DNA from 3 places in the Pseudomonas sp. MWU12-2319 genome. Region 2 is predicted to be linked to each of the others. Evidence: riboswitches for the same ligand, from Rfam matches in the RefSeq annotation. Region 2 holds a riboswitch; each other region holds the start of a gene.
The links. A riboswitch is a leader RNA that binds a small molecule or an ion and turns the genes downstream of it on or off. The one in region 2 is predicted to bind cobalamin.

Region 1: linked by a shared signal. The riboswitch ahead of M5C01_RS04980 (CbtB domain-containing protein) and the one ahead of cobO (cob(I)yrinic acid a,c-diamide adenosyltransferase) in region 2 are both predicted to bind cobalamin.
Region 3: linked by a shared signal. The riboswitch ahead of cobW (cobalamin biosynthesis protein CobW) and the one ahead of cobO (cob(I)yrinic acid a,c-diamide adenosyltransferase) in region 2 are both predicted to bind cobalamin.

What each region holds. Positions count from the first base shown of each region.
Region 1 is NZ_JALJES010000002.1:495,689-506,238, forward strand. It holds gene metE (5-methyltetrahydropteroyltriglutamate--homocysteine S-methyltransferase) at 1-1,821, shown strand, start outside; cobalamin riboswitch at 1,919-2,052, shown strand; gene M5C01_RS04980 (CbtB domain-containing protein) at 2,086-2,298, shown strand; gene M5C01_RS04985 (CbtA family protein) at 2,314-3,045, shown strand; gene M5C01_RS04990 (threo-3-hydroxy-L-aspartate ammonia-lyase) at 3,180-4,151, opposite strand; gene M5C01_RS04995 (RidA family protein) at 4,206-4,604, opposite strand; gene M5C01_RS05000 (PAS domain-containing protein) at 4,693-5,319, opposite strand; gene M5C01_RS05005 (cation:dicarboxylase symporter family transporter) at 5,366-6,697, opposite strand; gene M5C01_RS05010 (LysE family translocator) at 7,107-7,757, opposite strand; gene M5C01_RS05015 (hypothetical protein) at 7,803-8,726, opposite strand; partial or broken gene M5C01_RS05020 (phosphatidate cytidylyltransferase) at 9,187-9,370, opposite strand; gene M5C01_RS05025 (hypothetical protein) at 9,392-9,649, shown strand; gene M5C01_RS05030 (phosphatidate cytidylyltransferase) at 9,867-10,550, opposite strand, start outside.
Region 2 is NZ_JALJES010000019.1:54,022-64,571, reverse strand. It holds gene cobD (threonine-phosphate decarboxylase CobD) at 1-597, opposite strand, end outside; gene cbiB (adenosylcobinamide-phosphate synthase CbiB) at 590-1,498, opposite strand; gene bluB (5,6-dimethylbenzimidazole synthase) at 1,495-2,145, opposite strand; gene M5C01_RS26425 (cobyrinate a,c-diamide synthase) at 2,142-3,500, opposite strand; gene cobO (cob(I)yrinic acid a,c-diamide adenosyltransferase) at 3,497-4,108, opposite strand; cobalamin riboswitch at 4,191-4,412, opposite strand; gene M5C01_RS26415 (hypothetical protein) at 4,540-4,713, opposite strand; gene M5C01_RS26410 (N-acetyltransferase) at 4,747-5,211, opposite strand; gene M5C01_RS26405 (hypothetical protein) at 5,518-6,096, shown strand; gene M5C01_RS26400 (class I SAM-dependent methyltransferase) at 6,106-6,768, opposite strand; gene M5C01_RS26395 (C40 family peptidase) at 6,793-7,329, opposite strand; gene M5C01_RS26390 (NlpC/P60 family protein) at 7,562-8,197, opposite strand; gene hda (DnaA regulatory inactivator Hda) at 8,409-9,113, opposite strand; gene M5C01_RS26380 (AI-2E family transporter) at 9,238-10,311, opposite strand; gene M5C01_RS26375 (DUF2066 domain-containing protein) at 10,361-10,550, opposite strand, start outside.
Region 3 is NZ_JALJES010000010.1:92,536-103,085, reverse strand. It holds gene cobN (cobaltochelatase subunit CobN) at 1-1,245, opposite strand, end outside; gene cobW (cobalamin biosynthesis protein CobW) at 1,249-2,316, opposite strand; cobalamin riboswitch at 2,411-2,630, opposite strand; gene M5C01_RS17515 (glycosyltransferase family 4 protein) at 2,719-4,011, shown strand; gene M5C01_RS17510 (glycoside hydrolase) at 4,015-6,348, opposite strand; gene cobF (precorrin-6A synthase (deacetylating)) at 6,560-7,309, opposite strand; gene M5C01_RS17500 (AraC family transcriptional regulator) at 7,435-8,340, shown strand; gene metC (cystathionine beta-lyase) at 8,357-10,550, opposite strand, start outside.

The DNA of each region.
Region 1 (10,550 bases), on a different contig from region 2:
GTCAAGCCGGTGGTGATCGGTCCGCTGACCTACCTGTGGCTGGGCAAGGCCAAAGGTGGTGATTTCGACAAGCTCGATCTGCTCGATCGCCTGTTGCCGCTGTACGGTCAGATCTTCCAGCGCCTGGCGGCCCAAGGCGTCGAGTGGGTGCAGATCGACGAGCCGATCCTGGTCCTGGACCTGCCGCAGGAATGGAAAAACGCCTTTGAGCGGGCCTATAACCTGATTCAGCGCGATCCACTGAAGAAGCTGGTTGCCACCTACTTCGGTGGCCTGGAAGAGAACCTCGGCCTGGCGGCCAATCTGCCGGTCGACGGCCTGCACATCGACCTGGTTCGTGCCCCTGAGCAATACCCGACCATCCTCGATCGTCTGCCTGCTTACAAGGTACTGTCGCTGGGCCTGGTCAACGGCCGTAACGTCTGGGGTTGCGACCTGGAAAAAGCCCTGGCGGTCTTGCAACACGCCAATGAGCGCCTGGGCGATCGCCTGTGGGTCGCGCCTTCCTGTTCGTTGCTGCACAGTCCGGTCGACCTGGGCCGTGAAGACAAGCTGGACGCCGAACTGAAGAGCTGGCTGGCCTTTGCCGTGCAGAAGTGTGAAGAAGTTGCGATTCTGGCCCGTGCGATCAACGAACCCGAAGCGGCTCCAGTCCTGCAAGCACTGGCCAGGAGCCGTGCGGTTCAAGCCAGCCGTGCCGCCTCGCCGCGCATCCACAAGCCGGCTGTGCAGGCTCGTGTTGCCGCGATCACCGCCAAGGACAGTCAGCGTCACTCGTTGTTCGCAACCCGTATCGAGAAGCAGCGCGCCGGCCTGAATCTGCCGCTGTTCCCGACCACGACCATCGGTTCGTTTCCGCAAACGGCGGCCATCCGCCTGGCGCGTCAGTCGTTCAAGCAAGGCAAGTTGAGCGAAGCCGAATACACCGAAGCGATGCAGAGCGAGATTCGCCATGCTGTCGCGTTCCAGGAGCGCCTGGGCCTGGACGTGTTGGTGCACGGTGAAGCCGAGCGTAACGACATGGTCGAGTACTTCGCCGAGCAACTCGAGGGTTATGTCTTCAGCCGCTTTGGCTGGGTCCAGAGCTACGGTTCCCGTTGCGTGAAACCCGCGGTGATCTTCGGCGATCTGAGCCGTCCGAAAGCCATGACCGTGGAGTGGATCCGCTACGCCCAAGGCCTTACCGACAAAGTGATGAAGGGCATGCTGACCGGTCCCGTGACCATGCTGATGTGGTCCTTCCCCCGTGAGGACGTGTCCCGTGAAGTGCAGGCTCGTCAACTGGCCCTGGCCATTCGTGACGAAGTGATGGACCTGGAAACCGCTGGCATCAAGATCGTGCAGATCGACGAAGCGGCGTTCCGCGAAGGTCTGCCGCTACGCCGGGCGCAATGGCAGCACTACCTGGACTGGGCCACCGAGGTCTTCCGTCTGTGCGCGTCCGGTGTGCGTGACGAAACCCAGATCCATACCCACATGTGCTACAGCGAGTTCAACGATGTGATCGAGTCCATTGCGGCCATGGATGCCGACGTCATCACCATTGAAACCTCGCGTTCGGACATGGAACTGTTGGAGGCGTTCGAAGCCTTCGCTTACCCGAATGAAATCGGGCCGGGCGTCTACGACATCCACTCGCCACGGGTTCCGGATGCTTCGGAAATGGCCAACCTGCTGCGCAAGGCCGCCCAGCGTATTCCCGCCGAGCGTCTGTGGGTCAACCCGGATTGCGGTCTGAAAACCCGTGGCTGGCCGGAAACCGAGGCTGCCCTGGTGCATATGGTCAGCGCCGCCCGCCAACTGCGTGCAGAACTGGCGTAATGCGCTAAGCCCTGCGCCTGAAGTACCTGCCGGAGTCTGTCAGCGTGCTCCGGCTTTTTTATGGCTGCTGTCAGCCGGAGTGCGTACACTGCCGGGGTTCTATCGCTTTTTCACTAGAGCGTTTTACAACTCGTTCAGAAACAGGAAGCCGGTTGAAATCCGGCGCGGTCGCGCCACTGTATTCGTCTGTTTATCAGGCGTAAGCCAGACCCTGTTTCTCCAATCCGTAATCCGTACTGGGACGCGTCTTCCCTGGAGGTTCATATGGCTTATAACGCTGCTACGCAGACCGATGTTTCCCTGCCCACCATTCCGTTGGGCGAAATCCTTCCCTGGGCCATTTTTGGCGGCCTGCTGTTGATGCTGGCGATTTATTTCGTCGGTGCGGAGCAGGGCGCGACGGCTTTGTTCAAGGGTATGTATGTCCACGAATTCGTGCACGACGGACGCCACCTGCTTGGTTTCCCCTGCCACTGATTCAAGGAACATGACATGACCGGTCAATTATTGATTCGCGGCATGCTGGTGGGCTTGCTCGCCGGCATTCTTGCCTTTGGCTTTGCCAAAGTGTTTGGTGAGCCGCAAATCGACAAGGCGATTGCCTTCGAAGAGCACATGGCGCACATGCACGGTGATGCTCCGGAAGAAGAGGAACTGGTGAGCCGCGAGGTGCAGAGCACGTTCGGTTTGTTCACCGGTGTGGTGGTGTACAGCGTTTCCCTGGGCGGGATCTTCGCCCTGGTGTTTGCCTATTCCCTCGGGCGTGTCGGCAAGATCGGGCCGCGTGGCCTGGCCGCGCTGCTGGCATTGGCGGCCTTCGTCACGTTGATTCTGGTACCCGGGCTGAAATACCCGTCCAATCCGCCGTCAATTGGCGATCCGGAAACCATCGCGCAGCGCACCAAGCTGTTCTTCCTGATGTTGCTGGTGTCGGTGATTGCGGCGGTGATTGCGATCAATGCCGCGCGTAAGCTGATCCCGGCCCTCGGCATCTGGAGCGGCTCGATCCTGGCGGTGGGGTTGTACATTCTGATCATGGCGGTTGCCGGTGCTCTGTTCCCGACCATCAATGAAGTGCCGCAGGCTTTCTCGGCGGTCCTGCTGTGGAAGTTCCGCGTGGCCTCCCTGGGCATCCAGCTGGTGCTCTGGACCACCGTAGGCCTGACGTTTGGCTGGTTGGCCGAGCGCAAGCTGAATCTGCCCGGGTTCTCCACCCGCGCCTGAAGTTGAAGAGCGGTGCCGTGCAAACGGCACTGCTTGAACCCTGTCATCCCTCTGTTCCGCCACTTCCAGAGCCTTGCCAGTCAATGCGCGAGCGGCTTACCGGCGCAACCGACTCGCAACGTCAGCGTTAAAGGCTACGCCAGCAACCGGGCGTACCGATCCAGGTCAATATTGCCTCCGCTCACGATCACACCGACACGTTTACCTTCCAGCGCCTTGCCCATTTCACGTACAGCGGCCAACCCCAAGCATCCGGTCGGCTCCACGACCATCTTCATGCGCTCGGCAAAAAAACGCATACCCTCGATCAACTGGGCATCCGTGACAGTCAGGATGTCATCAACGTCGCGGCGAATGATTGGGAATGTATAGTGCCCCAGATGCTGAGTCTGGGCTCCGTCTGCCAAGGTGTCCGGTGTGTCGATATGTACAATTTCGCCCCTGCGAAACGACTGTTGACCGTCATTCCCCGTCTGCGGCTCGACACCGTAAAGTTTACAGTCAGGTGACAGTGCGCGGGTTGCCAAGGCAGCTCCCGCCAACAGTCCACCGCCACCGAGACAGACGAATAGCGCGTCCAGCGGGCCGGTTTCTTGCAGTAACTCCAGGGTCGCCGTCCCTTGCCCAGCGATGACATCCGGGTGGTCATAGGATGGGATCAAGGTGTAGCCATGCTCCTCAGCCAGGTTTCGACCAATGGCTTCGCGGTCCTCGCTGTAACGATCATAGAGCACCACACTGGCTCCGTATTCGCGTGTCGCTGCCATTTTCGAGGCCGGAGCGTCATGGGGCATCACGATGGTCGCGGGAATACCCAGGATACGTGCAGACAATGCGATGCCTTGGGCGTGGTTACCGGAAGAAAATGCCACGACCCCGGCCTTGCGTTGGCGCTCGTTGAAGCGAGCTACTGCATTGAACGCGCCGCGGAACTTGAATGCGCCCATGCGCTGATAGTTCTCGCATTTGAAAAAAACCTCTGCACCCAGTTGTCCGTTCAGCGTACGTGAGGTCAGCACCGGAGTGCGATGAGCGTGGCCCTGGATACGTTCGGCGGCGTCAAGGACGTCTTGATAGGTAGAGAGCATCAGCTGCGTCGTGGTCATGGGGGCCTCGCTTTTTGATATGAGAATTTTTAGACGTGTGTGCAATTAATACGCTTATGCAGTCGCCGCAAGTGCCATGGCTTCCACCTCTACGGCTGAACCAAAATGCAATTGAGCCACTCCCGCAACGGATCGTGCGGGGCGGTGATCACCTAACCATTGCTCGTAGAGCCGATTGAAAGCTGGCCATTGATCAATATCGGTAACATAGACGCGTACCTGCACTAGGCTGTATTTGTCGATGCCTGCCCGGACTAGACAATGTTCAAGATTGCTCAGGACCTGCCGAGTTTGTTCCTCGAAACTCTGGTCTGCCAATGCCTGTCCCGCGGAATTGATAGGTAATTGACCAGAAATAATCACAAATCCACCGGCGATACAAACATGAGAATAGTGCCCCGCAGGAGGGCGGATGGAGCTGCTATTGGCGCATTGGATAGCGGGATTAAGCATGGCGATACCTTTATTCAGGTCGAGGAGAACCAGTCCCTCACTTGGGCAAAAACTTTCTGGCCTACTGTCGGTACGAGACCGGCCAGGGTTATTTCACGTAGCTATAGGCCGCCGCGCGGGACACGCCCAAATGCTGGGCGATGACCTCCATTGACTTGCGTACTTCCAGATAACCGGTGTCCTTCAGTTCGCGAAGCAGCAAACGTTTGTCTTCGGCCTTCAGTGCGCGTGGTGTCGTAGCCTGACGCGCGGCGAACTCGTCGATACGCTGGCGAATGGCGTCAGCATTGCTGGTGTCCAGGTTTTCCGTAACACCATTCTTGACCACGTTGGTGAATTGCCCCATCGCGCTTTGCATGCTCTGGAACAGACTCAAGTCCAGGTTCATGCACAGTGCCGCGACATACCGGCCGTTCGAGTCCTTGATCCCTATTGAGGTGCTCTTGGCCTGCCGACCATCAGGAAAGCGGTTGGCATAGTTGGCGATCACTTGCGGATAATGCGCATCAGCAATGCGAGCCAGGCCGAGCTCCGTTGCCGGATCGCCTACCTGGCGCCCCGAAAGGTTGTTGTGAATCGTATGAATGGCGTGACTGGGGTCTTGCAGGTCATGTACCACCACTTCGCAAAAAGGCGCGAATGTTTCACCCAGCCCCTGTGCAATCTGCCCCAGTTGCTTGAGGATATTGATGGACTCGTCGTTTTTTGCGCTCATGGTGCAAGCTCATGCCGGTGATGAATGGATAGGTTCAGATAACTATTCAGGCGACCGGATTGGACGTTGGGATGGAATCTGACGTCGACTGAAACATTAGACCTGACTCTGTCCGCGCGGCGTGCGCCTGGTCATCGCCGTTGCGTTGCCCCATCCATCGGGCGATAGCCATGGTCGCGACCCCGTTACCTAGAACGTTGGTGAGTGTGCGCATAGTGTCCATCAAGCGGTCGACACCCAGAATCAGGGCAAGGCCAGCTAATGGGATGTCTGGGAACATCGTCAGGGAAGCGGCCAGTGTTACGAAGGCTCCTCCGCTCACGCCAGCAACCCCCTTGGAGGTCAGCAGAAATACCAACAATAACGACAACTGCTCAGACCAGCCCAGATCAAGTCCAGCTGCCTGAGCAATGAACAGAGCCGCCACTGTGAGATAAATGGATGACCCGTCCAGGTTGAATGAATATCCGGCGGGCACTACAAATCCGGTAACGTTCTTGCTGCAACCCGCTTCCTGGAGTTTGGTCATTAAACCCGGTAGCGCCGCTTCCGATGAGGTTGTTGTAAAGGCGATAATCAGTTCCTTGTGGATAAGCTTGATGAACCTCCACAGGCTGAATCCGGTGAGCCGCGCAATACTGGCGAACACCAGCAGAATCATCAACGTACACCCCAGATACACCAGACCGATCATCTTGATCAGTGGCAGTAGTGCCGCAAGTCCGAATTTTCCTATCGTAAATGCTACCGCGGCAAAGACACCGATAGGTGCAAAACGCAGAATAACACTGACCACCTTGAAGCTGACTTCAGTCCACAAACGGAGATTTTCTGCCAGGGGTTCGGCACGTTCACCCAGTGCAAATAATGCATAACCAAACAGCAGCGCGACCAGCAGGATCTGCAACATCGCTCCACCCGCCAGCGCATCAAGCACAGTTTTGGGAATGACATTAAGCAAAAAGTCGACTGTAGACAACGCCTGGCCGGCTTGAGCAAACGATGCCACGGTTGCAGCACCATCTGCCGGGATCGATAGACCTGCGCCCGGTTTAAAAACGTTACCCAGCAGCAATCCCAACACCAGCGCTATGGTGCTGATAACCTCAAAATATATCAGTGTAACGACGCTCAGCCGCCCAAGACCTGCGCCTTTCCTGATCTGAGAAAGCCCGCTGGCTACGGTAAGAAATACGATTAGGCCTGCGACCATTTTAATCAGTTTGACAAAAGCACTGGCCAGCGGATTGAGCTGTGCGGCGAAATGCGGCCAGATAATTCCTATGAAGGTGCCAAGCAGCAACCCAATGAATAACTGGAAGGTCAGCGAGTAGATCAGTGGTGAACCTGTGTTTGCAGCGGATGAAGGTGTTGACATTACAGCACTCCAATCAGGGTGGCAGAAGTCAGAAGTACGTCGATACGGCGCTGCTTATTGTTCTGAGCAGCCTCTCTTGGGGGGGGACAAAATATCTAAAAATAATCAAAATGTCCAGATTCTGGATGTTATATCTTGAAAAAATGGCTGGACAGACGGTGGTTGGGCCTGAGTTCAGGAAAGCTGACAGTCCGATTTTTCAACAGCGTCTACCCATAACGGTCGTTTGCTGATTTTTGTGGTACAACCATCCGCCTGAAAGATACAGAAAAACCTGGCACTCAGTGGCTGCCGTAACCAGGCGTTATAAAGCATGTATTCTTCTGATGAAATTGCCTGTGTTGCGAAATAAAAAGTCGCCTGGATGGATTCGGAGTTTTATATTTTGGAGCGGGCAGGGCCGAGTATTTTACACGCTGTTGATCATTAAGTTAACGTTTATGGAGAGAATCAGTGCGGCTGAGAAGCAGATAAACACAATGCCGCCAACTCTATTGATGATCAAAAAGCCTCTGCCAAGAGATATTTTTTGCCGGGCTGAGGTGGTGATATATCCATAGGCGAAGTGAATCAAGAATACCAGTGCGCAAAATGTGGATGCCAGTAAGGTGAATTGAGGTGCGAACGGTTGCTCTGCTTTTATGAATTGCGGAAAAAGAGCCATGAAAAAAACAATTGGCTTGGGATTGAGCATCGAAACGAAAAACCCCTGCCTGAATCGGGCTGTCACACTGGGGAGGGATTCAGAGTGTGTTATTTCATTGAGGGTGTTTTGAAGTTTCGGCTTGGATCGCAGCAGCTTCAATCCCAGGTAGATCAGATAAGCAGCCCCCAGTAGTTTGACGATGTTCATCATCCAGGCGGAGCTGGAAATAATCGCTCCGACACTGCTTGCCGCAATGATGGAGATCCCCCCCATGCCGAGGGCTACTCCAAGAATTCCAGGCAAAGCATTCTTCAATCCATAGGTGAGTGAGTTTGTTAATGTCAGTAACACTCCAGGACCCGGACTGGCGATCGTCAAGCATGATATCGTCACGTAAAAAAGATATTCTTCCACTGTCTATCTCCACGTATAAAAAAGAGCGTAAGCCCTTGTGATGAATCAGCTTGTTTTCGAGGTTTTTAGCGAACGGTACTCTTGGCCTTTAAAGAACGGGCTGTTAACAAGAAGTTCGCCTTGTTCCTTTGCCACTTCTAAGTGAAAGCGCGTCGGACCAGAGTATTTGAAATACTCGCGAGGAATTTCAAGGTCGTGAGCGCGCCGATAGTCATAGGTACTGGTCTCGCAGAAGAAACGCATGACGAACGCTGCGCGCGAGTCTATCGGGCCATCTTTCAGCATGATGCTCCGGTGAATCACATTTTTGTCGAAAATGAGCGCGTCACCCACCTCGAATTCGTCCTCGACGGCAAAGTGATCCAGCAGCTTTTTAATCGCCGGATCATTCAAAGGACCATCACGAAGATGCATGAACTCATCAATGGTGGTCTCCTCACCCCGCTCAATACGTTCCGACAGCAGTTGGAAGATTGAAGGATCGATGTGTTCATACATGAATGCACCTGATACGGCGTCTTTAGGGATATACGCCAGACCGCCGCGTTGTCCTTTGGGATCGATATTTACCAAGGGCGCCCAGACTGTGCAGCCATAGTCTTCCGCTTGGTGATAGCCGAAACTTTGCGTGCCGATATGCCAAGGGAAACCCTTGTTTTTATTTTTTTCCAGCTCGAAGGAAAGCGCCTGGGCAAAAAACAAGGTTTTGCCCGTCAACGTGTTCATGACATGTTTGAAATGATCATCTTGAATAACGCTGGCAATCATCGGGTCGCCGTCATACATGTCAAATGCCAAACGGCTAAAACCGCTCTGATATTTATCAGTAGGCGCAGAGATGCGCTCGCCAATGGTTGATTTCAAATAATCGGTTATATCTTTGTTGTAAAAACCTTTCAGGAAAAGAAAGCCCTGCCTACGAAACGTTATCACCTGATCTTCGCTTACTTGAAACTGTTCATTGATCATTACCGCTCCATTTTTTATTGACTGATGCGTTTTGTGGTGTGAGACTTTTCGTATGTTATTGAAACTGAATCACTTTTCCATGCTCGAGACATCGCGCGCTGCAAATTGCTCGCTATGGATGTGGGGTATAAAAACAAGTAGGGGGGTGTCAGAATTCTAGGCGTTCTGAACGGCGGTAATTAGCATATGACATGTCATTCCCTTCACTGAGATGCAGCTCCCTTGATGAGAAGACCCTCTTCTCACTTCGAAAAAGCTTAATATGCTAAAAATATTTTGTAAACGTTTTCTTGGTGATAAAGTTTGCCAGCGACTCGCAAACGCAATCTGCGTACACAACATCCAGGCTTCGATCGTGGATTTGCATTCCTATGGAGTGTGAGCACATAGGCGCAGATTGGAACATGATCTATAGTCTGTTTGGCATGGCATTTGTTGGTGGGCCTGTCATACTCCCCCCTCACGTCCACCAGTAGCGCACCAGATGAAAAAAGGTCGGTGCGACGAAGCACACCGAGTCCAGCCGGTCGAGCATGCCACCATGGCTTTCGACCATATGGCCCCCAGTCCTTAACCCAACGGTCGCCCTTGATCGCCGACATGACAATGCCATCGGCAAACACCAGCAGCGCGATCAGTGCCGCTGGCGGGGGCAGAAACGTGAGATGTATTACCAGGATGGCCCCGTTCTTCCGACCGATTCAGAAGGCGGGAGTGCACTCGTTATTGCCCGATATCCGAATAAAGATGCCGCAGCCGCCATATATAACTTTGGGAAAGGTACAGTCAGTCTTGTCGGTCCACATCCGGAGGCCAATCAAGAATGGTACAGTCGTGAGGGTTTGAAAAATCCCGACGGTGTAAACCTGGATCTTGCAGAGGATCTGGTTGTGGCGACGATGAGACATGAGATAAAAGAGTGAGCCGTCATGAACGACATCCTGATCTTCATCTCGGTGGTTGATGCCTGAAGCATTGTCGCCGAAGACCGGATGATGTGTCTGGCCCGCTCGGCGGTGGGCAAGTCCGTGACTCGCTTGTAATGCTGGATGAACCGTGTAGTTGAGGTGACTACCCGGTGCGGGGAGCGGAGTGCAGCCCGCCAACGCTAAAACGTTGGCGAGCCCGCCGTAACACCTCTCACGTCCACCAATAGCGCACCAGATGAAAGAAGATCGGCGCGGCAAAGCACACCGAGTCCAGCCGGTCGAGCATGCCGCCATGACCTTCGATCATATGGCCCCAGTCCTTGACCCCACGGTCGCGCTTGATCGCCGACATGACGATGCCGCCGGCAAAGCCCAGCAGGTTGATCAACAACGCGATCAGCGCCGCCTGCCAGGGATTGAAAGGGGTAATCCAGAACAGCGCGCCACCGATCAACGAAGCCAGTGTGATGCCGCCGACAAAGCCTTCGACGGTTTTCGACGGCGACAGGTTGGGCGCGATCTTGCGTTTGCCGAACAACTTGCCGCAGACGTACTGGAGCACGTCGGACAACTGCACCACGATCACCAGGTAGGCGATCAGCAGCAGGTTGCGGCCTTCATAACCGGCAATCTCCAGGGTCAGCAGCGCCGGCACGAACGACACGCAGAACACCGCGATCATCAGCCCCCACTGGACCTTCGAGGCCCGTTCCAGAAAGTGCGTGCTGTCACCGCCCAGCGAAGCGAGGATCGGCAGCAGCAGGAACACATAGACCGGAATGAAGATCGAGAACAGTCCGTACCAGTCGCTGTAGATCAGCAGGTACTGCAGCGGCAGGGCCAGGTAGAACGCCGCCACCAGCGCCGGGTAGTCGCTGCGCCGGGTTGGTGTCAG
Region 2 (10,550 bases):
CACACCGGCCAGACCGAAAAACTTGCCGAACGAGCGCAGGACAATCAACCCGCCCCTATGACTGTGGGCCGCCAGGCTGCGCTGCGGGGTGTTGTCCATAAAGGCTTCGTCCACCACCAGCCAGCCACCGCGCTGGGCCAGGCGCGCATGCCATTCCAGCAACCGCTCCGGGGCCAGGCTCAGGCCGGTGGGATTGTTCGGATTGACCACCACCAGCACATTGAGGCTGTCGAGAAAAAAATCGACTTCGTGTTCCAGCACTTCGCGCACGATGTAGCCGTTGCGTCGCCAGGCTTCGGCGTGCTCGGCGTAACAAGGCGACAGCACACCGACCTTGCCCGCACGACGCAGGCGCGGCAGCAACTGGATCGCCGCCTGGGAGCCGGGCACCGGCAACACCTGGGGCGCGCCGTAGTAGGTGCAGGCGGCCTGTTCCAGGCCGTCATCGGTTTCCGGCAGGCGCGCCCAGGCACGCTCGGGGATCGGTGGGATCGGCCAGGGCCAGGGCGCCAGGCCACTGGACAGGTCCAGCCAATCGGACTCGGCAATGCCGTAGTGTTCCACCGCCTTGCGCAGGCGTCCGCCGTGCTCAAGCATAGATCTCAGCTCCCAGACAGAGAATCAGCAACCACAACCACACACCCCGTTGCACCAACTGCCAGCCGCGGTCGATGGAGTCGGCGGTGGCCGGCTCCCCTTCGCCCAACTGCGGACGCTGGTGCAATTCACCGTGATAAATCGCCGCCCCGCCCAACTCGACCCCCAGCGCGCCGGCGCCCGCCGCCATCACCGGCCCGGCATTCGGGCTGTCCCAGGTCGGTCCCTGGCGGCGCCAGCATTGCAGCGCCAGTCCGGTTTTACCAAGCAAGGCGTAGGTCAGAGCCACCAAGCGTGCAGGAATATAGTTCAAGACATCGTCGATCCGCGCCGCCGCCCAGCCAAAACGCTCGAAGCGCTCGTTGCGGTAGCCCCACATGGCATCGAGGGTATTGCTCAGGCGATAGAGCACCACGCCAGGCGCACCGGCCACGACAAACCAGAACAACGCGGCGAACACCGCATCGCTGCCGTTTTCCAGGACCGATTCGGTGGCCGCGCGGGCCACTTCAGTGTGATCGAGTTCCGTAGTCTGGCGGCTGACCAGATAACTCACCCGCTGGCGGGCGCGATCCAGGTCGTCGCTGCGCAACGCCTGGGCCACGGGGATCACATGCTCGCCGAGGCTGCGCAGACCGAGGGCGCAATAGAGCGCGAGGATTTCGACGAGCCAGCCGATATAAGGCGCCCACGACAAGGCCGTGGCCAAGAGGGTCAGCGGCAGCACCGCGAGCACCCAGGCGGTGACCCCGTGACTGCGCCAGCCACGTCCGCCGGAGTTGAAACGTTGTTCGATACGGTCCGCCAGACGGCCGAACGCCACCAGCGGATGCCAGCGTTTGGGTTCGCCCAGCAGCGCATCCAGCGCAACCCCGGCGACACTCAACAACGCCACACTCATTGACTCACTCCCCAATAATTCTCATACAACAATTCACTCAAGGGACGCGGCTGCGCCCAACCTTCCAATACCAGCATCGGTGCCGGATAAAATGCCTGGACCGGGCCCAGGCACAGCACCGCCAGCGGCTTGGCCCCCGCCGGCAGACCGAGCAGTTGCGCCAAGGCCAACGGCTCGAACAGCGAGACCCAGCCCATGCCCAGGCCTTCGGCGCGGGACGCCAGCCAGAGATTCTGGATGGCACAGGACAAGGACGCCATGTCCATTTCCGGCAAGGTCCGCCGACCGAAGATATGGCGCTCGCGATCGTCCATCAGCGCGGCGACCAGCACCTCGGCACAGTCGTTGATGCCCTCGACCTTCAACTTCATGAATTCATCGGAACGCTCACCGAGGGCCTCGGCGGTGCGGATCCGTTCTTCTTCCACCAACTGCTGGATCTGGCCGCGCAATGCGCGGTCGGTAATACGAATAAAGCGCCAGGGCTGCATCAGCCCGACACTGGGCGCCTGATGCGCCGCTTCCAGCAGGCGCGAGAGCAATTCGGGCGCCACGCTGCCACCGGTAAAGTGGCGCATATCGCGGCGTTCACCGATGACACGGTAGACCGCCGCGCGTTCTTCAGGGTTAAAAGCGTTGTCGGTCATGGCCTCCGCGCGGGTAAGTCCGCGCGCTCCGAGAGTGCGCCGGCCTTGGCAGAGTGGGTATCCGGTGCCAACAGCGCGGCAATCGCCCGCGGGTTGGACGGAAAATAAAAATGCACATAAGAGGCGGTCATCCGCCCCTGGCGATACACCGCCTCGGCGCCGCGCCCGCCATTGGGGCTCAGGCCCCGGGCAATCGGCTCGAGCACCGTGGTGGTCAACGAATGATGATAGGTGTGACCGCGCAACAGCCCTTCCGGCAACTCCACCGCCTGCAAGGCCAGGGCCGCGAGACGCTTCTGCATCGTCGCCTCACCTGCTAGCAATCCGAGCAGTTCGGCGCGTTGTCCTTCGACATCGGTCAGCGCATCGAGCAGATAGAGCATCCCGCCACACTCGGCGAGCAAGGGCTTTCCGGCCTGGTGGTGGGCACGGATCGCCGCCAGCATCGGGGCATTCTGCGCCAGGGCCAGGTGATGCAGCTCCGGATAACCACCGGGCAGGTAAAGGCTGTCCGCCTCGGGCAAGACCTGATCGTGGATCGGCGAGAAAAACCGCAACTCGGCGCCCATGGCCCGCAGCAGGTCCAGGTTGGCGCCATAGATGAAGGCAAAGGCCTCGTCGTGGGCGACGGCGATGCGCACACCGGCCAGCAGCGGCTCGGCGGCTAGCGGATCGGGCGCCTCGAAGGCCACCGGCGGCGGCAATGCGACCTCGCAACTGCCAGCCAGGGCCTCGGCGGCCGCGTCCAGGCGCCTGTCCAGGTCATTCAATTCACTGGCCTGCACCAGGCCGAGATGGCGGCTCGGCAGCTCGATCCCGGTTTCCCGGGAGAGCGCGCCGTACCAGCGCAGGCCTTCGGTCAGGCTGCCTTCGAGCAACTGCGCGTGACGCAGGGTGCCGACGCGATTGGCCAGCACCCCGGCGAACGGCAGGTCCGGCTGGTAACGCGCCAGCCCCAGGGCCAGGGCGCCGAAGGTCTGGGCCATGGCCGTACCGTCGATGACTCCGAGCACCGGCACACCGAAATGTCGGGCCAGATCGGCGCTCGACGGCGTGCCGTCGAACAGCCCCATGACACCCTCGATCAGGATCAGGTCGGCCTCGCCCGCCGCTTCCCAGAGCAGCCGGCGGCTTTCCTCGGCGCCGACCATCCACAAATCCAGCTGATAGACCGGCGCACCGCTGGCGCGCTCATGAATCATCGGGTCGAGAAAATCCGGGCCGCACTTGAACACCCGGACCTTGCGCCCCTGATTGCGGTGCAGGCGCGCCAGGGCCGCCGTCACCGTGGTCTTGCCCTGGCCGGAAGCCGGCGCGGCGATCAGCACCGCCGGGCAATGACGCGTTTGCCTCATAGTTCGATGCCCTTCTGGGCCTTGATCCCGGCCTGGAACGCATGCTTGAGCAGGCCCATTTCGGTCACGGTGTCGGCCAGCTCGATCATTTCCGGCTTGGCGCCGCGGCCGGTGACCAGCACGTGCTGCATCGGCGGACGGGCTTGCAGGTCGGTCAACACCTGGTCGAGGTCCAGATAACCGTGCTTGAGGGCGATATTCAGCTCATCGAGCACCACCAGGCCGATGCTCGGATCACGGAGCATTTCCTGGGAGACTGTCCAGGCGGCTTCGGCGGCGGCGATATCGCGCTGGCGATCCTGGGTCTCCCAGGTAAAGCCCTCGCCCATCACATGGAAGCGCACCTGCTCGGGGAAGCGCCGGAAGAACAGCTCTTCGCCGGTGCTGTTGCGTCCCTTGATAAATTGCACCACGCCGCACTGCATGCCATGGCCCATGGCCCGGGCGAGCATGCCGAAGGCCGAGCTGCTCTTGCCCTTGCCGTTGCCGGTCAGTACCAGCAGCAGGCCGCATTCGTTCGGGGCACTGGCGATACGCTCGTCGATAACGGCCTTTTTGCGCAGCATGCGCGCCAGGTGACGTTCGTCGCGATCGGGGGATTCGTTCATGGCAGCTCTCCGTTGGGGCTGGATAAGGCAAACGGGGGGCAGGAAAAAACGCGGCCGGGGCCGTCCAGCATCGCCCGCCGTGACGCTGTGGGATGGATCAGGCCGGTCTCCGGGCTCATGAGCTGCGTATTCGCGGGACCGCGCGCCTTCCCATGTCGCAGGACACAGTGGCTCAAGGCGCGGTCTTGACTCATTTACCGTTGCGGGGGCAGCGCCGGAATCGCGCCTGTCGAAGGGCTCACCGGCTTCCCTGTTTCACCCTGTCGGCGGTTCGCCACAGAGCACCTGAAACAATCGGCGAAGGTTAGAGGGTTGGGGGTGGAGCGTCAAATAAAGCCGGTGTCAGAAAAGCAAACGCCCCGGGCCAGGCGGGGCGTTTGTAGACAATTTGGGAGGAAGCCTTTTGCCAAAGTCGGTAGTTGGAGCCAATGTCAGGAGCGAGCCCCCGCGAGCACACCAGCAGGCTCGAGTTCCTTGCCACGGTTCAAACCGACCTTGAGAAAACGACGCTGATTTTCAGAAAAACCCACAGCAGCCAACGACATGGCTTCAGTGGTGAATTTGGCAATCATGGCCGCTTTCGCAGCGTTTTTAGTCGTTTTCATAGACACCTCTGTGTCTTGACAATTAAAGAGATCTTAATGACCCGCTACAGAAATCACAAGGCGACCGTCATCGCCAAAATCAAACCCCAACTCCTTGTACAAGGCGATAGCTCCCTTTGCCGGGTCTTGCGCCTCAATTTCCTTGCATTTGAGCATGCGAGCATAGAAATCAACGGCAGACAGGGACAAGGATGCAACCAGACCTTTCAGAGGATGCGTTTTGTCGCCCCGCCCCTCCAAGAGAATGATTTTTATACAAATCCTACTCTTCCTTGGCGTCGCATAGCATAAACCGCACAACTCAGGACCGAACCACAATGCCAGGTCAAACCCTTTCAGATCGGTCCGTTTCCACTTTCTCACTTCTTCCCATGGATAGAGAGTTGCACGCGCGCCCCAATGCTCCGTCGCCGCTATCGCGCAGTGATCGATCGGCTCAAACCGAACCTGACGGGTGTCGATACCGGCAGCGATGCACTCAGGGTCACTGGCGAACATCTGATAAGCAAGACGCCTCGCCTGGAATCGAAAAACCTCGTACTTGAGGCTATTGAACTTGGGGACTCTACTCATTTCGCTTGGACTTAAAGCGCATAACGCAATAGATAACGACTCCCAAAGACTACAGATAGATTTCTTTATCTGCATAGCTGATGTGTCACTGGGTGCGACAGCCAGCTCAAAGCCGAGCGCTCCTCCAAACCCCGACCAAGATCAAAAAACCGGCGCCAGAATTTGTGCTACGTTGACCAAGGTGATATCAAATAGCCACAACCCGACCAACAATAAATAAAGGGTAGTCCCATGCAAGGCCTGATCATCAACAATCCGAAACTGGAATTCCTGCGTCCCGCCCTGGAACGCTGGCCTGAATGCATTGATCGCTACAATCAACTCCTCGGTGACGGTCAGGCGCCCTACTGGTTCAATGAACGGGCCAACCTGGGGTTGCTGTCGGTAGCCGCCTGGGCCGCGGAAATGGTCAGCCTGGAGCATTTTCCGACCAAGAAGCAGATCGAAGACGGTGACCGCAGCGGACGCTGCGACCTGCAGATATCCACCGCGCAGGAGTCGGTCTATATCCAGGCCACGCAACGCTGGCCCAAGGTCAACAACCTGAACCCTATGCCGGCCCTGCTGGATGTGGCGAGCGATGCGAAAAAGATCAGCCACCCCCATCACCTGAAACTCGGCTGCCTGTTCGTCTCGCCGTTCAAACCGCAGCAGAGCCCCAGCCCGGAAGACCTGCAAGATATGGTCGACGACCTGCAAAAAGCCAACAGCTGCGCCGTGGCCTGGTACTTTCCCTACGCCTATCGCAAATTGCACAACGAAGCCGGCCAGTATCACCCCGGCATCGCCCTGCTGTTCAAGGAGGCCTGAACAGGCCCCCTAACGCTTACGGCACAAAGTCAAACCATCGCCCAACGGCAGCAACGACAGATCCACCCGCGCGTCATCCTTCAAGGCCCGGTTCAGCGCCTGGATGGCCCGGGTGTCGGCGCTTTGCGTATTCACTTCCAGCACCCGACCGCTCCACAGCGTGTTGTCGAAAATCGCCAGGCCGCCCGCGCGCAACAAGCGCAAGGCACTTTCCAGGTACGCCGGGTAATTGGCCTTGTCGGCATCGATGAACATCAGGTCGAACTGCCCGCCCTGCCCCTGCTGCTCCAACTGCGCCAGGGTCTCCAGCGCCGGCGCCAGGCGCAACTCGATACGTTCGGCCAGGCCCGCCTCCCGCCAGTAGCGCAGCGCAGTGGCGTTGTAGTCCCCGGGGATGTCGCAACACAGCAGGCTACCGCCCTCCGGCAAGGCCGAGGCCATGCACAAGGCGCTGTAGCCGGTGAAGGTGCCGACTTCGAGCAATCGTCGGGCGCCGGTCAGCTTGACCAGCAGCGCGAGGAACTGGCCCTGCTCAGGCGCCACCTGCCAGCGCGCCATGGGCAGCGCCTGGGTTTCGTCGCGCAGTCGCTTGAGCAACGGCGTTTCGCGCAGGGAAACGTCCAGCAGATAACCGTAGAGGGCATCGTCCAGCTTGAGGGTGCGAGCGGTCATGACAACCTCGCGGTAACTCGGTGATTAAGGGTTGCTCGCCAGGTGCCCGGCCGGCAACACACGTTTGGCGTTCAGGTAGGCGTGTTGCCAATAGGCCTTGGACAGGCTGTCCAGTTTCACCGTGCCGCCAGTGGCCGGCGCATGGACGAAACGGCCTTCACCGACATAGATGCCGGCATGGCTGACCTGGGAGCCGCCATTGGTGGCGAAGAAGATCAGGTCGCCGGTCTGCAAGGCGTTCTGCGGCACGCTCGGCGCCCGCATCACAATCATCTCGCGGGTCGAACGCGGCAGGTTGATGCCCGCCATATCGCGATACACGTAGGCAATCAGGCCACTGCAATCAAAACCCGAGTCCGGTGTGTTGCCCCCCCAACGATAGGGCGTGCCGACCAGGCCCAAGGCGCGGAACAGCACGTCTTCTGCTTCTGGCGAGGAGGGTTGCGGGGAGGCGAACACCACGGGACGAGCCACCGGCGCTGGCGGCGGCGGCGCATGGCCGGCACAGGCACCGAGCAATGCGGTGAAGGCAATCAAGGCAATACGGGCCGTGGTCGACATGTGCAGAAATCCTGACTGAATGCGGCTTTCTCTGCCGTGGCGTAGAGAAATCAAAACCGCGCAAGCAGGGCTCGCGCGGTCAGATACTCAACAATATGTCAGGATTCTAGCGGCTATACGCCAAACTTCAAGTATCACTTTAACTTCGGACGTTTTTTGTACAGCTTGCCTGGCATTGGAACCTGGCTTTTAGCCATCAACCAGGCCGATGGCGCTGAAAACGTCCAAGTGATTACCGGTTGCTGGCGGTGACCGTAGTGGGAGCCATCGCCAGGGCGCGCTTGGCTTCGATAAAGGTCTTGCTCCAATAGCTGTCGCCCAGGCTGTCGATCCGCACACCACCGCTACGGCGGCTGCTGGAGTGGATGAACTGGTCATCCCCCAGGTAGATCCCGGCGTGGCTGACACGACCGCGACGACCATTGGTGGCGAAGAACAGCAGGTCACCCGGCTTGAGCTTGTTGCGTGCAACCAGCGGCGCCTTCACGTTGATCATCTCACGGGTGGAGCGCGGCAGGTCGAGCCCGGCTTCCTCACGGAACAGATAACCGATGAAGCCGCTGCAGTCAAAGCCGGAGCTCTCGTTGGTGCCGCCAAAACGGTAACGGGTACCGATCAGGGACATGCCACGTTCGAGAATGCTGTCAGCAAGGACAGGCAACCGGTAAGGCTTGCCGTCGGCGAACTCGGCGAGTTCTTTTTCCGTGGCCAGCTCATCGTCCAGTACGGCCGAGGATTTGACGCCAGAAACCGAGGCGGTTTTGACCGAATTATCGACCTGTTGTTGCGAAACCGGCGTATGCGCCGCGCAACCGAACAACAGGGTAACAAGTGCGAGAGGCACGAGGGGTGCGAAGCGATTTAGCATGGGCACGACCGTGGCTGATTTGTAAGGAAACGCGACTATGCCCTCTATCACCCTCATTTGCAAATTTTATGGGACAGGATGTGACTCGGTCGTTTCTTGAAAACATCTAAGGACTTAATACCCAAACGGATCCCACACGCCCGAAAGAAAGCTTCCGGCGTGGGTTTTGTGACGTCTGGAATTTGGCGAAAACGCGCTGAAAGCCCCGGTTTTACCAGCCCAGGGTCTCTTTTAGAAAGGGTATGGTGAGCTTGCGCTGGGCCTGCAACGAGGCCTGATCGAGCCGTTCGAGCAATTCGAACAGGGCGCTCATGCTGCGAGTACCACGGGTCAGGATGAAATGTCCTACCTCGTCGGTCAAATGCAGGCCGCGTCTTGAAGCACGCAGTTGCAAAGCCCGCAGCTTGTCTTCATCCGAGAGGGGGCGCATCTGGAAAATCAGCGCCAGGGTCAGGCGCGATTTCAGGTCGGCCAGCTTGACCGGCAGTTCACGGGGCGAAGTCGAGGCGGCAATCAGCAGGCGTCGCCCGCTGTCACGCAGACGGTTGAACAGGTGAAACAGCGCCTCTTCCCAATCCGCGCGCCCGGCGACCACTTGCAGGTCGTCCAGGCACACCAACTCGTACTGCTCGAGGTTGTCGAGCAACTCGACCCCACGGTCCATCAACTCCGCCAACGGCAGGTACACCGCCGGCTCCCCCATCTGCTCGAAGCGCAGGCACGCTGCCTGCAACAGGTGGGTACGCCCCACGCCGTCCTTGCCCCAGAGGTAGATCAGGCTTTCGGTCCACCCGGCGTCGGCTTCGCATAGCCGCTCGACATAGCCGAGTGCAGCGGCATTGGCGCCTGGGTAGTAGTTGATGAAGGTGGCGTCATCACGCAGACGCACACCTAGGGGCAGCTGAATCGGTTTCATGCTGACTGAACGGTTACCGGGAACCGTTAGTGGCCTCTGTGTAAAGTCTGCAAAGTTTATACCCGTGAGGCTGGGTGCACAATGCAACAGACCACAAGCAAAATCAAAGGTTTGCGTGCGCTCTTCAGAGATCGGGGTCTTCCCGGCCGCCGTACATGTCCGAACTTTTGTACAGATCGTGCATATGCCGCACCAGCACCATGATCACCGCGGCCACCGGCAGGGCCAGTAATATGCCCGTGAAACCGAACAGTTCACCCCCGGCCAGGATCGCGAAGATCACCGCCACCGGGTGCAGGCCGATGCGGTCGCCGACCAGCAGCGGCGTCAGCACCATCCCCTCCAGGGCCTGGCCGATCATGAACACCGCGAGGATGCCGATCATCGGGTACAGGTCACCGCCAAACTGGAACAGGCCGGCGATCATCGCCGCGCTGATGCCGATCACAAAGCCCATATAAGGCACGATGGCCGCCAGCCCGGCCAGCAGGCCGATCAACAGGCCCAATTCCAGGCCGACCAGCATCAGGCCACCGGCATAGATCCCCCCCAACGCCAGCATCACCAGCAACTGGCCGCGCATGAACGCCCCCAGCACGTCATGACACTCGCCCGCCAGGGAGACAATCTGCGCCTCGCGGTCACGGGGCAGCAGGCTGCGGATCTTGGCCGTCATCAGGTCCCAGTCCCGCAGCAAGTAGAAACTCACCACAGGCACCAGCAACAGGTTCGCCGCGAAGCCGATCAGTGCCAGGCTGGAAGCTGTCGCCTGGGACAGCACCACGCCGACGATGTCGCCGGTCTGGCCCATATGCTCACTGATGGCTGCCTTGACCTTGTCGAACTTCCAGAAACCGTCGGCCAGGCCGAACTTGTGCTGGGCCCAGGGCAGAGCGGTGTGCTGCAGCCAGTCGAGCATCTGCGGCGCCAGTTCATAGAGGCGGAAGAACTGCTTGGCCAGCATCGGTACCAGCACCAGCAGCAAGGTCATCAACACCAGGATAAACAGCGCGAACACCGAGACCACGCCCCAGGTCCGGGACATCCCGAGTTTTTCCAGGCGGTCGACCAGCGGGTCGAACATATAGGCCAGCAGCAGGCTCACCAGGAACGGCGAGAGTATCGGGTGCAACAGGTACACGAACACGCACAGCAGGATCGCCGCGCCCAACCAGAACCATCGACGTGTGTCGGTCATGGACGACCTCTGCCTTATATATAGAAAGAAATTCAATAGAACCGAAAACCTACCAACGGAAACGCAACTGCGCCGCCGCAGGTACAGGTGCAACAGGTGCCGCGGCCGGGGCGCCTGGGGAGACTGGCGTCGCGTTGGCCGTCACCGCCGGCAAGGCTTCGCCCGCCGGGATCTCCTGCAACTTCGCCAGCCCCAGTTGCGCGCGCAGCTGTTCGGCACTGCCGTTGACCTGATAGATG
Region 3 (10,550 bases), on a different contig from region 2:
CTGCTCCTTGAGCGCCCGCAGGATATTCAGCGCCGCCGCCGGGGTATCCAGGCCCACGCCGTTGCCGATCCGCCCATCGCGGGTCGGGTAGTTGGCGAGGATCAGGGCAACGCGCTTGTCCGCATTGGGCAGCCGTGCCAGATCGATCCAGCGACGGGCCAGTTCGGCAACGAAATCCATGCGTTCGGGCTGGGCACGGTAGCAGACCACATCGCTCTGGCTGCGCTCGCTGCGCCAGGCCAGGTCCTTGAAGCTGATGGGCCGGCTGATGATGCGCCCGTCCAGTTCCGGCAAGGCGATATGCATCGCCAGGTCGCGGGGCCCGAGGCCCTGCTCGCTGGCCTGCCAGCCGGGCTCGTTGTCCTGGGCGCAGATGGCCTGGATCACCGGGATATCCCGGCGAAACGGCCGCAGATGGGGAGCCTCGGGGCTGGACTGGGCAAATCCGGTGGTATTGAGGATGATCGCGGCCGCCACCTCGTCCAGCAGATCCTCCACCACACTCAGGCACGCGGGCTCCTTGAGACTGGCCACGGCAATCGGCAAGGGATTGAGCCCTGCCGCCTGCAAGCGCTGACAGAACACATCGACGAAGGCGGTATTGGCCGCCTGCAAGTGCGAGCGATAGAACAGCACCGCCGCGACCGGTTGCCCGACCTGCCAGTCGGCGCGCCAGGCAGGCAGTCCGACACTGCCATGACGAGGATGATAGATCGCCGTGCGCGGCAAGGGTTGCGGCTCGGCCCAGGAGTAGTCGCGCCCCAACCAAAGGTTGGCGAGACAGCGATACAGGTCCAGGGCATTGCCCATGCCGCCCTGGCGCAGAAAATGCCAGAGCCGCCGGCCTTCCTCGGCGGGCACCGTGCTCAGGTCGCTCAGTTCCGGGTCCGGACGGTCGTCCCCCGGCACCAGGATCAGGGTCACCCCGCGCTCGGCCAGTTGCACCAACCGCTCGATACCGTAGCGCCAGTAACCGATCCCACCGTGCAGAGACAACAGAATGACCCGGGCGTGTTGCAGCACCTGGTCGAAATAGAGGTCGACCGAGGCGTGGTTCTGCACCTGCATGGGGTTGGCCAGGCGCAGACTGGGGTAATTTTCAGGCAGTTGCCGCGCCGCTTCGGCGAGCAATGCCAGGCTTGAATCGCCGCTGCAGAGGATCACCAGCTCGGCGGGGGTTTGCCCCAGGTCGGCGATATTGTCATCCGACACAAAACCGCCGGGCTGGGTCCTGAGCAGATGCATGGGTCAGACAGTCAGCGCGGCGCGCAAGGTCGATTCGAGCAGCGCGGCATCCAGTTCCTGGCCGATCAGCACCAGGCGGGTGACACGTGGCTCGTCCGCGCTCCAGGCACGGTCGAAGTGCTTGTCGAAACGAGTGCCCACACCCTGGATCAGCAGGCGCATCGGCTTGTTCGGGATCGCGGCGAAACCCTTGACCCGCAGGATACCGTGCTTGACCACCAATTGCGTCAGGGCGTCCAGCAGCAGGCTTTCATCGGCTTGCGGCAGTTCGAGGGAGATCGAGTCGAAGGCATCATGATCGTGGTCGTCATGATCGTCATCGTCGTGGTGGTGATCATGGTGGCTGTGGCGACCGTCGATATGCTCCTCGGAACCGGCGCCCAGGCCCAGCAGCACGTCCAGGGGCAGGCGACCGCTGCTGGCTTCGATGACCTTCACTGCCGGCGGCAGCTCCTCGGCCACTTCCAGGCGCACCCGGGCCAGGTCTTCAGGGCTGATCAGGTCGGCCTTGTTGAGAATCACCAGGTCGGCGCTGGACAGTTGGTCGGCGAACAGCTCGTGCAGCGGCGATTCGTGGTCCAGGTTCGGGTCGAGCTTGCGCTGGGCATCCACCTGGTCCGGGAACGCGGCGAAGGTGCCGGCGGCCACGGCCGGGCTGTCGACCACGGTGATCACCGCGTCGACGGTGCAGGCACTGCGGATTTCCGGCCACTGGAAGGCTTGTACCAGGGGTTTGGGCAGCGCCAGGCCGGAGGTTTCGATAAGGATATGATCGAGGTCGCCACGGCGCGCCACCAGTTCGCGCATCACCGGGAAGAATTCTTCCTGGACCGTGCAGCAGAGGCAGCCGTTGGCCAGTTCATAGACACGGCCATTGGCTTCTTCTTCGCTGCAGCCGATGGAGCACTGCTTGAGGATCTCGCCGTCGATGCCCAGTTCGCCGAACTCGTTGACGATCACCGCGATGCGGCGGCCCTGGGCGTTGTCGAGCATATGGCGCAACAGGGTGGTCTTGCCCGAGCCGAGAAAGCCGGTGACGATGGTGACGGGAAGCTTGGCCAGTGTTTTCATCGGATGCCCTTTGGCAAAGTGGCGGGCATACGGGACGAGAACCGCGGCCCTTGGGCGCGGATGCGTTCGCCACCGGATCACCCCGCCCGGTTGTAGTGAGAAACGGTGACGAGGCAGGTCTCCTGGCTTACGGTCTGGCGGTCGCGCTTGCTCTCGAAAGCAGGCGAACCGGCCGGGCCTTGCGCCTTCCCGCCCGTAGGCAGTGGCATTGCAGGGCTATCGAACCGTTTACAGTTGCGGGGGCAGCCGCGGCATACCGCGTTCCCTTCTTAGCTTCGGCCGAACGCCGAAGAACCTCGAAGCTGCAAGGCTACGCAGTGCGCCGGGGCAGGTCAATCGCGAGCGCCGCTGTGGTTTAATTGCGCCCCTTTTCCCGCCCTGCCCGTTTCAAGGAATCCTGTTATGAACGCCACCGACATCACCCAGGTCCTGGTTATCGGTTATGTCTGGCCGGAACCGCGCTCGTCGGCCGCCGGCGGGCACATGATGCAGATCCTCGAAAGCTTTCTCGAGGTCGGCTGGCGCATCACCTTCGCCAGCCCGGCCGTTATCGGCGAACACAAGGCCGACCTGGCGAGCCTGGGCATCGAGGAATGTCGCATCGAGCTCAATAACAGCAGCTTCGACAGTTTTGTCGCCGACCTGCAACCCGACGTGGTGCTGTTCGACCGTTTCATGATGGAAGAGCAGTTCGGCTGGCGCGTGGAAAAACACTGTCCCGGGGCCCTGCGGGTGCTGGAGACCGCCGACCTGCAAAGTCTGCGCGATGCCCGCCAGCAACAGCTCAAGGCACGTCTGAAAGACGATCAGGACCTGAATGACTTCAGCACCCTGTTCGCCCCCGACCAGCGGCAGATGTTCGAACAGATGAGCGCGACCGATCAGGCCCAGCGGGAAATCGCCGCCATCTACCGCTCGGACCTGAACCTAATGATTTCCGATGTCGAGTCGCAGTTGCTGATCGAGCAGTTCAAGGTCCCGGCGGCGCTACTGCACTGGTGCCCGCTGATGATCGACACGCCCACGGCGGCCTACCGCGATTTCGATGAGCGCGCGCACTTTCTCAGCATCGGCAACTTCCGCCACGCGCCGAACTGGGATGCCGTGCTCTGGATGAAGACCACGATCTGGCCGCTGATCCGCCAGCAACTGCCCACCGCCCAGTTACATATCTATGGCGCCTACACCCCGCCCAAGGCCACCGCGCTGCACAACCCCGCCCAGGGCTTTCACATCATGAACTGGGCCGAGGATGCCTTGCAGGTCATGGCGGCGGCACGGGTGTGTCTGGCACCGCTGCGTTTCGGTGCCGGTATCAAGGGCAAGATCGTCGACGCCATGCTCTGCGGCACACCGAATGTCACCACCCCCATCGGCGCCGAAGCCATGCACGGTGAGCTGCCCTGGGCCGGCGCCATCGAAACCAGCGCCGTCGCCCTGGCGCAATCGGCCGTGCGTCTCTACCAGGACCGTGCGCCGTGGCAGCAGGCCCAGGCCAACGGCCAGGTGCTGCTCGCCGCCCGTTATGAGCGGCAGGTCCACGGCCCGGCGTTGATTGCCCGGATCCAGGCCTGCCGCGAGGATCTGGCGGCCCACCGTCGGAACAATTTCACCGGGGCGATGCTGCGCCACCATCACCACAAGAGCACCCAGTACATGTCCCAGTGGATCGAGGCGAAGAACCGCGTCGACTGAGCCTCAGGAGGCACCGAGGAGCTGGCGGATCTCGATCAGTTGCGCCGGCTCGCCGGCCACCACTACATGGGCCGACAACGGAGGCAGTTGCCGGCCCTCCGGCGTGCGGCTGGGCCTGACGGAGAAGTTGACGGTAATCAGCGTGCCGTCGGCAAAGGTCGAGCGTTGCAGCAGGCGATCCCCGGACAACACCTGGAAATCGTCCATGGCCTGGCTGAACAGGCGCTCGTGCAAGGGCCGGAACACCTTGTCGTAGGCACTGATCAGCGGCAGGTCACGGGAAATCACCTGATCGTTGAGGTGATACAGCGGCGGCACCATGTACAGCAACTGCAGCAAGGCCGTGACATCACGTTCGCTGGAGAACTTCAGCGAGCCGTACTCCCAGTGATGGGTACTGACCAGGCTGTCATGCAGGGCTATCTGGTACAGCGGCAGGCGAAACTCGGCCGACGTCACGAAGCGCGCCACCTCCGGCTTGAGCGGGACCGCCTTGAAATACAGGTTGGGGGTTTCCGGCGGCCAATAACCGCCCAGGTAATAACGCGAGCGCTTGTTCTTGCGCATATCCGCGTCCATCCAGGCAAAGGGCTGGGTGGCGATGCCATGACTGAAGGCGATGATCGGCGCGTAGAAGGCCTGCCCGCCCTCGCTGCCCGTGACCAGGTCCAGTGCCTGGACCGGATACGCCAGGCGCCGGCGGCGCGCCTCGGCATCCTGCGCCTGGCTGGTTTCCCGACCCGGCGTGTAATCACTGAACTCGGGACCCGCGGCATCGACATCAAGAAAGTAGCTGTTCAGGCGCCCCGCCCGCGCCACGGCACTGATCCGCCGCCGGGCATAGGCCTCGACGCTGCGCGGATTGACGAACACACCACGGCCATTGAAGCCCTGGACTTTCTTGCCCTGCTCGTCGGTATAACCGGCGGCGACCAGTTCATCGCCCATCTTCGCGGTCGCCCAACTGGCTTGCAGATTCGACGGATGCGCGCTGCCGTAACTGTCGTAGGCCGACACCAGGTAGCCGGCGGCCTTGGCCGCGTCCACCGCCTCGGGGTGCCAGAAGGCATCGCGCCAGTCATCGGCGCCCAGCCAGGCCCGGGCCAGACCCGCCCCCTGCAAGGCGGCAACGGTGTCCAGGGACAAACCACCACCCCAGCGCTCGGCCGGTGCCAGCAGATCACCAAAGGCCTCGCGCAACTGCTGACGCACCGTTTGCGCCCAGGCCACCTCGGCCAGGGGATCATGATTGCCGGGCAAGGGTGCCCGGGCCTCACGCCCGATCACCGCGAGCAACCCGGCATTGATCGCCCGGATCACCTGGGTCCGGGCAAAAGGTGGGACCTGCCCAAAGGCACTATCGGCTTCACCCAACGCCAGCAGGAAGGCCTCTCGAGCCTTGAGCTCGAAGGCCCCCCAGAGCCTGGAGGCCAGGTGATCGCTGTCATCGCGGTGCTGGGCAAAAAAGCGCAGGAACTCCGGCCAGTGCAGGATATCGCCCGCCTTCAGCGGTCCGGCATCCCACAGATAGATATGCGGCGCGCCGCCCAGGCGGGCAACGTGGGGTTGAGTGTGGATTTTCTCGCGCAACGAGACGAACTGATCGTGATCGCGCAGCCACTGGCGGTACAGCCGTGCGCCGATCAGCGGTTCCCGCGGGCCGACGACGATGCGTACCCGGTAAGGCGCGCCGGGGGCCAGGCGATTGAAGGCATGGCTGAGGGTCGGCAAGGGCCGGGCGTTTTGCGCCTTGATGCCAAAGCTGGTGTTGAACGGTGTCTCGACGATCCAGGTGATGGAACAGTCCTTGCGCAGTTCGGTCCAGAACGGCATCGACAACACCCCATTGAGCCGGGCCGGCTGATAACGCCGCAGCAGCCAGTCGAGCCATTTCGGATCGTCGCTGGGGATATAGGCGCCTTCGCCAAAGGGAATCGCATGGGCTTCGATCGCCCCGTCCTCGACGGGCCTGGGCCACTCCAGCCGCCCCGGTTGTTCGGCCTGCACCGTGACCACCAGGGCATTCCCATCGACCCCGACCTCGATCCTGAAATCCTGGTCCGCCTGTCGGACCCGCCAGCGGTTACCGTCTCGCTCGATGACCTGCGCGTCCTCGTCGAAGGCCGCGGCGCTGAGCAAGGCCGGGGACCGATGTTCGTCGCTGTGGTGCAGGGACACGGCCAGGGTCGCCGGGTCGACGACAAAGGTCCCTGAACGATGAGGCAGGTAGACCTGGGAAGCCCCTTCGACGCTCAGGGCCAAGGTCCATCCGAGCAGGGTCAGCCAGATCTGCAGGCAGTGACAATCATTCATCCACCGCGGCGGCATGACCTTCATGTTGTCCTCATCGATTCAGGTGTGTAAACCGATGAACCTTAACTGACCGAGGAGAAAAGACCCTGTAGTCCGCTTCTCCTCAAGTCGAGTGAAAGCACTAAAAATCTGTGGATGTGGGAGCGGAGCTTGTCGGATCGCCGCACCGCCGCGAAGCTTTCAGCGGCCTCACGGGCCCCTTCGCGGCAGTGCGGCGATCCGACAGGCTCCGCTCCTACAGCGGCCGGCGCAACAGGTAACAGTCCATGATCCAGCCTTTGCGCTTGCGCGCTGCTTCGCGCACACGGCGAATCCGCTCGCCCACCTCGTGGAGCTTGCCGGCCACCAGCAGCTCGTCGTCGGTCCCCAGGTAGGCGCCCCAATAGATTTCCAGGTCCTGGTCGGCGAACTGGCTAAACGCGCAGCGGGCATCGAGCATGACCACCACATTGTCCAGATCAGCCGCTTCCAGCCGTCGCCCGGTGGTGATCAGCAGTGGCTCGCCGATACGATTCAGGGCAATCCGATGCTGCGCGGCCAGCACCTGGATACTGCTGATGCCCGGAATCACCTCGACGGCAAACGCCGGACCGCCCAGCGCACGGACCCGCTCAAGGATTCTCAGGGTACTGTCATAGAGCCCCGGATCGCCCCAGACCAGGAACGCGCCGCACTCATCCTCGCCTAACTCCTCGTCGATCAGCCGTGCGAACAGGGCCGCCCGTTGCCGATGCCAGTGCTCGACACCCGCCTCGTAGGACGCCGCCGAGTCCTCGCGCACCGGATCGCTGACCTGGACCTGCCGGCAACCGGGCTGCTGGATGTAGCGTTCGCAGATGTCCTTGCGCAAATTCAGCAGATCGTCCTTGGTCTCGCCCTTGTCCAGCAGGAACAGCACCGAGGCGCGATTGAGCGCATTGATCGCCTGGACGGTGATCTGCTCCGGGTGGCCGGGGCCCATGCCGACCAGCAGAAGGGTTTTCATGACTGGCGCTCCGGTTGTCTGACGCCTGGCACGTCCCCCTCTTGGGTACGGCGCAACTGGCGCGATGGCAAGGATGAGGGCATTATCGGAAAGCGCCCACAACAAAAAACGACAAGTAGCCAGGCATGACCCGAGCAGCCCGCGTCACCGACCCCTCCTACGAGCTGATGGACGACCACAACGGCCTGTCGATCATCTATCGCCAGCATGGTTTTCCCTGCCCCCTGGTCCGTTGGCATTTCCACAAGGAATACGAACTGCACCTGATCGTCGCCAGCTCCGGCAAGGTGTTCATTGGCGATTATATCGGCAACTTCTACCCGCAGACCCTGTTCTTGACCGGCCCCAACCTGCCCCACAACTGGATCAGCCAGGTGGCCGAGGACGAAGTGGTGCCCAAGCGCGACATGCTGGTGAATTTCACCGACGAACTGTTCGAAAGCGGTCATCTGGTGTTCGCCGAGCTGAAAACCCTGACGCCACTGCTGGAACGGGCCCAGTACGGCATCGAGTTCCGTTGCCAGCACACCGTGCGCCAGGCCACGACCTTGATGCAACGTATCGCCGACTCCCAGGGAGTCACCCGGCTCGGTCACTTCCTGATCCTGCTGGAACTGCTCGGCAACTGTGACGATTACCAGTTGCTGTCGGGTGTTACCACACCACAACTGGCCGACGAGCACAATATCGACCGCACCAACCGGGCGGTCGACTATATTTTTGCCCACTATGCCCGGGAGCTGCCGCTGGAAGAAGTGGCCGAGTACCTGGGCATGAAGCCCACCTACTTTTCCCGGGTGTTCAAGCAGGCCACCGGCCGTTGCTTCGTCGAATTCGTCAATCGCCTGCGCATCAGCAAGTCCTGCGAATTGCTCGCGGACGGCGACAAGCCGGTGACCGATGTCTGCTTCGAGTCAGGCTTCAACAATATCTCCAACTTCAACCGCCGCTTCCAGCAACTCAAGGGCATGACGCCCTCGCATTACCGGCGTCTGGCGGTACAGCGCCTGACGGAGCAGAACCACGGCTGAAGCCGTGGTCGGCAGGTTACGCCAGGGCGGCAAAACCACGCTGCAAGTCTTCAATCAGCGAAGAAACCGCCTCCAGGCCGATATGCAAGCGGATCACCGGGTGCAGTGTCGGCCCGGCAAATTGCCGCTCGCTCACATCCACCACGGTCACCAGGCTTTCATAGCCGCCCCATGAAGCCCCCAGCCCGAACAACTGCAACGCCCCGATAAAGCGCTCCAACTGTCCGGGATCGGCGTCAGCGAACTCGAACGACAACAGCCCGTTGCTGCCACTGAAATCCCGCACCCAAAGCTCATGATCCGGGTGCGTGGACAAGGCCGGATGGAACACCTGCCGTACCTGCGGCTGCGCCTGCAACCAGCGAGCAACTTCCAGCCCCTGGCGCTGATGCACCTCCAGGCGCGCCGCCAGGGTCCGCGCACCGCGCAGCACCAGGTAGGCATCATCCGGGCTCACCGTGTTGCCAAAGCTGTCGCTCATCCGCGCCAACGCCGGCCAGGCCGCCTCGGTGGTACAGACACTGCCCATCACCACGTCGCTGTGACCGCACAGGTACTTGGTCAAGGCCATGATCGAGATATCCGCCCCCAGGGCCAACGGCCGGTACTGGTAGCCCGAACCCCAGGTGTTGTCGACCGCCAGCAGGATACCCCGCAACTTGCACAAGGCCGCGATGGCCGGCAGGTCGTTCAACTCGTAGAGCAACGAACTCGGCGACTCGCAATAGACCATACGGGTGTTGGCCTGCAGGCGTGACTCGATATCCCGGCCGTCCGCCGGGAAATAACCGACCTCGATGCCAAAGGGCGCCAGGAACTCCTTCGCCAGGCGCCGCACCGGGAAGTAGACGCCATCGGTAATCAGCACATGGTCGCCCGGACGCAGATAGGCCAGGAAGGTCTGCGCCACCGCCGCCAGCCCGGTTCCGAACAGACGCGTGCGGTGGCCGCCTTCCAGCTCCGTCACCAGGTCTTCCAGGGCAAAGGCCGTGGGATTGCCCCGAGCGCCGTAGCTCAGGACCCGTTCGCTGTCGCGGCGACGGCGGGCGTCACGCATATCCGCCAGGTTGTCGAACAGCACGGTGCTCAAGCGGGTGACCGGCACGTTCACCGAACGCGGGCCGCTGCCCTTGAGGGTACGGGCCGCGTGAACCAGCCGGGTCCGGACATCCACGGGGGCCTTGGCCGGTGCCAGCGGTTTCAGGCTGGCGATCTCCGCCGGGGTCATCTGCGCCAGCAGGCCGGTTTCCCAGGCCAGATACTGGCGTGCCGCGTCCTTGTTGCCGGAATGGCGGTCGTGGGTGAAAAACAGGAAGTCGATGCAACGCTCGTCAGGCAACACCGACGCATCGTTGACCAGCGTCAGCCCGGCCGCTTGCCAGGCCGACAGGTCCGCGCTGGAAAACCGCACCTGTTGGCGCTGGGCCTCGGGCAGTTCCAGCGCCGCCAACTGCGCCACGGCGATATCGTCCGCCAGCAGCACCAGGGGCCGCTCTTCGCCCGCGACTTCAGCGGCGAGCAACGAGCGGATCGACCAACGCGAACCGGCCAGATGGGCCTTGCGAAAGGCCATGCTCGGACGCAGGTCGATCAGCACCAGCGCGTCTTCGGCCAGTTCACGGGACAGCTCCTGCGCCTCAAGCGCGGGCAACTCGGGCAACGGAAAGGCGCCCGCCAGCGGCAAGCGCAAGCCGCTATACAGCCCGTCTTCCAGGACCCGGGCATCGTGCCCCAACTGGCGCAACCAACTGGCAACGATGGGCGCGCGCACGCCATCATCGTCGAACACCACCACCCGCGCCTGGCGCACACCGATATACAAATCGGTGGCCTGGATCAACTGGCCGCCCGGCGTGTGTTGCGCGCCCGGCAGGCTGCCGAGACCGAACTCCTCGGCACTGCGCACATCGCAGAGGAACAAACTGCCGTCACCCGCTTGTGCCCAGGCCGTGACCTGGGCCGCCGTGACCGTCGGCACCTCGGCACGCCGGGCCAGCGTGCTGGCCGCCTCGCGCTGCTGCTCGATACCCACCGGCGGCGCCACATCGCTGTAGCGTCGGGTACTGCCATGCTCCAACTGAAGATCGGCCAGGAACCAACCTTGCGTGCCGTTTTCCAGGGCATAAACCGGGTTTTTCACCCCGAGATTGATCAGCGTCTGGGCCCCGATAATGCTGCGGGTGCGCCCGGCGCAGTTGATCACGATCGGC